2 regions of the Aureibacillus halotolerans genome follow, and region 2 is predicted to be linked to the other one. Evidence: predicted binding sites of a transcription regulator. Region 2 holds the regulator's gene; the other holds the start of a gene.
What was found. Region 2 encodes NrdR, which represses ribonucleotide reductase genes. Its sites were predicted from a motif close to AACACNATATATNGTGTT; they were not measured.

Region 1 (3,429 bases), on a different contig from region 2:
GTTTCCAGTTGTTCGATGGCGCTTACTTGGGCTTTGACGACTTTAGCCGTTGATTGAACAGGAAATTCAACAACGAGAGTTGCTGCATTTTCCCATGTCTGTCCCGATTCAGGAAGAATAGGATAGCCAAGTGCAGTGACAACCTTAGCGAGAGGATCGTGTGCAGAAATACGAACCCGTCGAATAAAGAAAGGTGAATGGCTTCGATGGATGCCTGAAGACACCGAAGGAAGCTGGCTCAACGTCCCTTCAGGTTTTACCGTTGTTGCGAGAAGCGAAGGGTTGACGCCCAATTTTTTCGCGTACTCGTCTACAGTGTTACGAACGATACGTTTCAGCGTGCGTAACAAATCAATTTGTTCTTCTGTCGTTAGTCCCACTGCGTCCACCATGTCAAAGTAGCCTGTGACAGAACATCCAATTAAGCGATCTTTCTCTTTCTGTGCGTTCCAACGTTCAATTTCAAGCTCCGGAAGAGTCATTCGGAAACCGAGGCGAGCGGACAGCTCAAACGCACGATACAGCTTCGTTTTTTGAAGTTCCCCATCCTCCACAAAGGACAGCATATTGACAGTCGAGAGATTGCAAAGCCCTCGATCCGCTAAAAGAATCTCCGCGCACGGATTTAAGCCTGCAAAATCTTCTCTGCGTTTTCTTCCAGCTTTTGCATTGACGAAGCCACGTTCGCCTGTGAACCTCATGTTCTTAAAATTCTCATGAAGTTCCTCTCTAGTAGGCTTGTCTTCATAAAAGATGGAATTATTGCTCATGCGCCGATGAAGAATGTCCTGGTTTTCTTTCCATTCACCGTTTTCCTGATAGTACATGTTGTTTTTGGCATGTTCGATGTCCATATCATCCTTTGAGGCAAGGTTAATTTCTGAGCTTCTCCGGACACCTCCAGAAACAACGTTTTCCGCAATAATGTTGCCGATATCAAGAGCATCAATGGGCATCAGCTTCCCATTCGTCTTCATCATGACTTTGTGAACCTTATGGAACATGGTTTCTAGTGACGTATGACCAGAAGATGTACCACCAAAGCGGACGAGTTTTTCTCCTTTTCCACGCACATGATCAAAATTCACGGTAATATGCTCTACATTTTTGTAAAGGAAGGATGTTAAAAGCTTGAAGTACAGTTCAAGAGCTGTAATCCACCCTTCCTTAGAATCTCCGACAAGAATGGTTGCACGATTGCCCTCAATATCTAAGTTAGTAAACTCCTTACGCAATTCCTTTTGAATCGCAAGGTATGGCTTGGATGTTAGTGAAATTCCAGTTCTAAATGAGGGGATTTTTTCTACATCATAAGGCATGGTTCGAAAACCCACACCTGACCCGATCATTAAGAGGTAAAACTGTTCACAGAATCCCTCGAAACTATCCATGACAAGAAACGAACAATTGAAATTAGCAATAGGGAATGAATCCGCTACGTCTGTCCCGCCGACCCATAGTGTTCTTCCACTAGGAAATTGACGTAAATAGAACATGTTCTCAAATAGCTCCTCAGCTTCTTTGCGAAGGGCTTCAATGTCAGCTCCCGGATGAAACCTTCTTTCCAGGTCAATATTGTATTCAATTGCTCGCTTGATCGTCTCTTCCCATTGCTCACGTCTGCCTTCTTGTTCAAGGAATCGACTGTACGTCCGTAGGTAAACAAATTCACCTAGCTCAGTGAATGGAACACGTCTAGATGCGTAAGTAGCTAAAAACTCGTTGGCTAGATAATGAAATTTAGTGATTGTCGTCATTGTGATTGTACTCCTTCATATGTGCAATAATTTCTATATGTAGTACTTATTAATGATTTATGAACAATATATTGTGTTTTTCATCTTATTTATACCGTATATAGAGACAATAAGTCAACGGAATTTCTGTGACGAATAACAGTCTTTTTATTACATATTTTCAAAATTTGGTTCTAGAGAACAAAACAAAAAGCACCACCAGAAATGTCGGATTGTTGCTTAACAAACACCAACAGACTGAAGAGGTACTCTATGATAATACATGTCATTGTTTAGTTAAGGATTTGCCTTAAGAAGTCGTAAAAGCATCGGTACATTCCAATCGAGATCGTGAAATTCGTGATTCGTTCTAATGGTTCGGGGGAGGAAGCAACAACTTCCTTAATGTTGTTGTTCAACAGCAAAATACAGCCCGTTGTCATGTCTGAGCTGACACATCAGGGAAAGCACATTGCGGCTTAGCGAAGTGAGGACCTCATACGTCTCGCGATCATTTTTTTCAATTAGATTTGCAAACGCCTCTGCTTCAAACTGCATTTTATTTTCTTCTGATGAACGGACAGCGAGCTCGATAGGATCCGCTGAGCGATTGTCCAACCATTGAATTTCTTCAATTCCAGCGATGTTGTCAAACTTTAAAGTGCCATTAACCCCATGGATTTCATTGTGTAAAAAGGAGTTGCTGTTTTTGGCCTGGAAAATCGTTACGGAAAAGCCTTCGTATTGAAGAACAATCGGTCCACCGCCGTCAACGCCTGTGGAAATGATCTGTGGATTGTACGTCGCGCTTCGTGGTACGCCAAACAGTGCAACAGCTGTATAAAGGGGATAAACGCCTAAGTCAACGAGCGAACCTCCTGAGAAGTTAAGCGAAAAAATATTGGGCTCTTCGCCTTCCAGCACTTGATCGTAACGAGAGGAATACTTAGCAAACACAAAAAACGCGCTGTGAATATCGCCAACGCGGCTGACATGCTGCTGAAGTTCCTTGAAATTAGGCTCAAACATATGTCGAGCGGCTTCTAGTAGATAAACGCCATGCTCGTTTGCGATTGTATGGGCACGGTCAAATTCGTCAAGCGTTGAAAATACAGGTTTTTCAACGATGACATGCTTTTTTTCTTTCAGAAAGGCAATCGCCTGTTCGAAATGCAAACTGTTTGGTGACGCAATATACACTGCGTCAATATCGTCGGATTGTGCCATTGCTTCTATGTTTGTATAGATATCTGTAACGTGAAAGGGTTCAGCAAAGGTTTTGGCGCGCTCATGATTTCGTGAATAAACAGCATTCAGAGTCCATTTGCCTGATGCGTGAGCGGCAGCCACAAACTCCTCTGTAATCCAGTTAGTACCGATTATTCCAAGTCTCATGTGGTTCGATCCTTTCTATGAAAAGGGTGTTTTTGATAGTGTACCACAGGGGAGAACGAGATCGGAATTGAGGAGAATCACGCGTGTAGCACGATTGAACGAAAATTCGCTTGTTAAAAAAAGAAGCCATCGTATGTAACGATAGCTTCTCCTTTAGCTCATGACAGAACGATTCGGCCTTGTTGTTTAAGATCTTCCTTTAGCTTCTTCTTGACGACCTTCGCGGCATTCACTTTCGTATGCAGAACAGGGGAGACATAACGCTCATAGGCACCGCTCGTGATGGCCAATTTGATAT
Region 2 (3,429 bases):
CAATGAAAATCTAACGAAACACGTCTAGCTAAAAACGAACTATTAAGCAGTTAGGAATGTTGTCCAATAGAGTACTTTAAGCTGCTGCGTAAACGATGATGATTTTTGAAGACTGCTGATGTCAAGTCTTGGTGTCGGTTGCATTTATGCTAGACATATTGACATTCATTGAACTGCGATAAAAAAACAGGGGAAATTTTGTTGCAAAAATGATGGTAGCATCGTATACTATGAATCGTAACTTCATCAAGCAATTGGGTGAGGCTGCTCAAAGGGTTAGGACCTCTCTGGACTAACTTTCCCCCGTGGTAGTGAACAATTGTCATTCAAGTGCAATGAGGTGTTAATTACGAAAAGGGGGAACAAAAATGGAAACAATGGGTCGACATGTAATTGCAGAACTTTGGGGATGCAATGATGAGAAACTAAATGATATGAGCTATATTGAAGAAACGTTTGTTGGTGCGGCATTAAAAGCTGGTGCTGAAGTAAGAGAGGTTGCGTTTCATAAATTTGCACCTCAAGGGGTTAGTGGCGTTGTCATCATTTCCGAATCCCATCTTACGATTCATAGCTTTCCTGAGCATGGGTATGCGAGTATTGACGTGTATACGTGCGGAGATCGAATTGATCCGAATGTGGCAGCGAACCATATTGCTAAAGCGCTTGAGGCTTCTTCAGTGGAAAACATTGAAGTGCCTAGAGGTGCAGGACCTGTTCGAATCAAGGAAACGAGTGTAAATGCGTTGTCATAGGACATAGTTATAAGGTACACTAGAAGAGGTGGAAATCCACCTCTTTTTTCTATGGCGTTTTTTGGAACCGTCATCTTCGTAGATGACAAAAAGCCATTGAAAGAGCATCACAGAAAAAGAAGCTGGGGGAGAAAACAAATGAATTTTAGGCAATTTTTCGATAAATACTTTAACTCACATTCGGAATCGCGAGAAAAGCATTGGGATGAAAATTTAAAAACGCGTTATTACAAAGGAACTAAACAACAGACGATTGATGCTGTGGTTGCATTGCTTAAAAAAGAAAAGCAATTTGAGGTGTCCTCTGTACAAGCCGACCGTGGGGAAATTGGCGCGAACATACGTGGGGGAAAAAGAGCATTTATCGTCGTGACGATTATTGAAGTTCGTCCTTACAAAACAGCCGTTGATTTCTCAATTACTTCCTCAACTGTTCTGCCGTTTGATTTCGGTTCTTCTCATAAACTAATCACTAAGCTTTACAGTCAAACGGATAAATCACTCACATTTATTGGAACGGGACTAAGCTACGATTAAATCGACGCTTGCGTCCCTCTTTTCAAAGTAGATAAAATCAAGTAAAGTAGATACATAAGTAAAGTGAAGATAAAATGCAAAGGGACTTCATGCTGATCAAAGGTTGTTTATCTAAGTGAAAAACACTTGGGACCACGGAGTTGCTTTTGTGAGCAATGAAGATCGGACAAGCCAAAGCAACGAAGAAAGCGATGGAGATGGTTAAATGATATGCCCAAACTGTGGTCAAAACGGGAGCAGAGTGTTAGACTCCAGGCAAGCCGAGGAAGGCAGATCCATTCGTAGGCGACGCGAGTGTGAACGTTGTAACTTTCGCTTTACCACATTTGAAAAAGTGGAGGCAATGCCATTACTCGTTATAAAGAAAGAAGGGGCTCGTGAAGAGTTCAGTCGTGAAAAAATGGTCCGAGGGCTCATCAAAGCGGTAGAAAAACGTCCTGTGACAAGTCAAACACTTGAGGAACTATCCCTTGATGTGGAAAAGGAATTGCGTGATCGCGGGGTTCCAGAGGTTAGTTCTGAAGAAATTGGTGAAATGGTAATGGACCATCTTGCGCAAATTGATGAGGTGGCTTATGTCCGCTTCGCATCGGTATATAGGCAGTTTAAGGACGTAAACACGTTTTTGGACGAATTAAAAGACCTGATTAAACAAGAAAAGCCCCCACATCCGTATGATCCAGGGAAATGAAAAACGTAGGCTGAATGAAAACGATGGTCTTGTCTAAGAGTTGAAGCCTTGGGAGGAGCGGAGTTGCCTTTGGGCAATGAGCACCGGACAAGGCAAAGCAACGAAGAAAGCGATCGTTTCACCTCAGTCCCAATTTAGGCTGAATGAAAACGATGGTCTTGTCTAAGCGTTGAAGCCTTGGGAGGAGCGGAGTTGCCTTTGGGCAATGAGCACCGGACAAGGCAAAGCAACGAAGAAAGCGATCGTTTCTCATCAGCCCCAATTTAGGCTGAATGAAAACGATGGTCTTGTCTAAGCGTTGAAGCCTTGGGAGGCGCGGAGTTGCCATTTGGGCAATGAGCACCGGACAAGGCAAAGCAACGAAGAAAGCGATCGTTTCACCTCAGTCCCAATTTAGGCTGAATGAAAACGTTTGTCTTTCAAGGCGCGAAGGCTTGGGAGGCGCGGAGTTGCCATTTGGGCAATGAGCACAGGACAAGGCAAAGCAACGAAGAAAGCGAGCGTTTCTCATCAGCCTAAAAGCATAAAAAAGTAAGGTGATTCCTTGTGACAGAGCATTGGAAAGACGTTCTTCCCGTTGATCAGTATGAAATTACGACAAATGGCATGCTTCATCTAGAAGATCATGCGGTGCTGCAGCTTCTCTATCAACCATTAGTTGGCGCAATAGCGATGGGTGTTTTTCAAACACTCATTTCCGAGCATCGTCGTCGTGACTTTCAGCAGAAGACGCATACGCACCATTTCCTTATGAACGTGCTCGCATTAAACTTGCAGCAAATTTATGAGGCTCGTCAATTGCTAGAAGGCATTGGTCTGCTGAAAACGTATCGCCAAAAATCTGAGAATGTTCATCAGTTTGTCTATGAATTGCAATCTCCAATGCAGCCCGCTGAATTTTTTTCGGATGGGCTGCTTAACATTTTTTTGTATCAAAAAATCGGAAAGACCGCGTACGATCACTTAAAGGAGCTTTTTGAAGTCCCCTCGAGGAGTACGGATGACTATGTCGTAGTGACGAAGTCCTTTACTGACGTTTTTCAGAGCATTAAAATGTCAGATTTACAGCAAACGAAACCGCCAGAAACTCCTGCGGATAAAACAATGGAAAAGGCAGCAACGCCTTCAGGGGTCACCATTGAAACAGATACATTTGATTTTTCATTATTGCTCTCAGGGCTCCATGAGGCAATGGTTCCGAAGCAAGCCATCACGCCAAAGGTAAAAACTGCGATCTACAAGCTCGCTTTTCTTTACCGTATTTCTCCACTCGAAATGAAAAAAATCCTAATGAGCGCCCTCACGCAACACGAAGAAATTGATGTTGATATTCTGCGAAAACAAGCTAGGGAATGGTACCAATTCGAGTCAGGAGAAACGCTTCCTGCCGTTGTGCACCAAACTCAGCCGGCGCAAGCCCGTGAGTTTAAAGATAGCCCGCCGGAG

Region 1: nrdJ (ribonucleoside-triphosphate reductase, adenosylcobalamin-dependent) is a predicted target of NrdR. The motif match lies at 1,818-1,835, and genes of this name have one in related genera.

Annotation. Positions count from the first base shown of each region.
Region 1 is NZ_SNYJ01000004.1:139,765-143,193, reverse strand. Features, by position in the region: gene nrdJ (ribonucleoside-triphosphate reductase, adenosylcobalamin-dependent) at 1-1,757, opposite strand, end outside; gene EV213_RS06605 (Gfo/Idh/MocA family protein) at 2,139-3,131, opposite strand; gene EV213_RS06600 (PHP domain-containing protein) at 3,290-3,429, opposite strand, start outside.
Region 2 is NZ_SNYJ01000008.1:108,975-112,403, forward strand. Features, by position in the region: gene coaE (dephospho-CoA kinase) at 1-14, shown strand, start outside; gene speD (adenosylmethionine decarboxylase) at 369-755, shown strand; gene EV213_RS11020 (cytosolic protein) at 894-1,292, shown strand; gene nrdR (transcriptional regulator NrdR) at 1,498-1,983, shown strand; gene EV213_RS11030 (replication initiation and membrane attachment family protein) at 2,530-3,429, shown strand, end outside.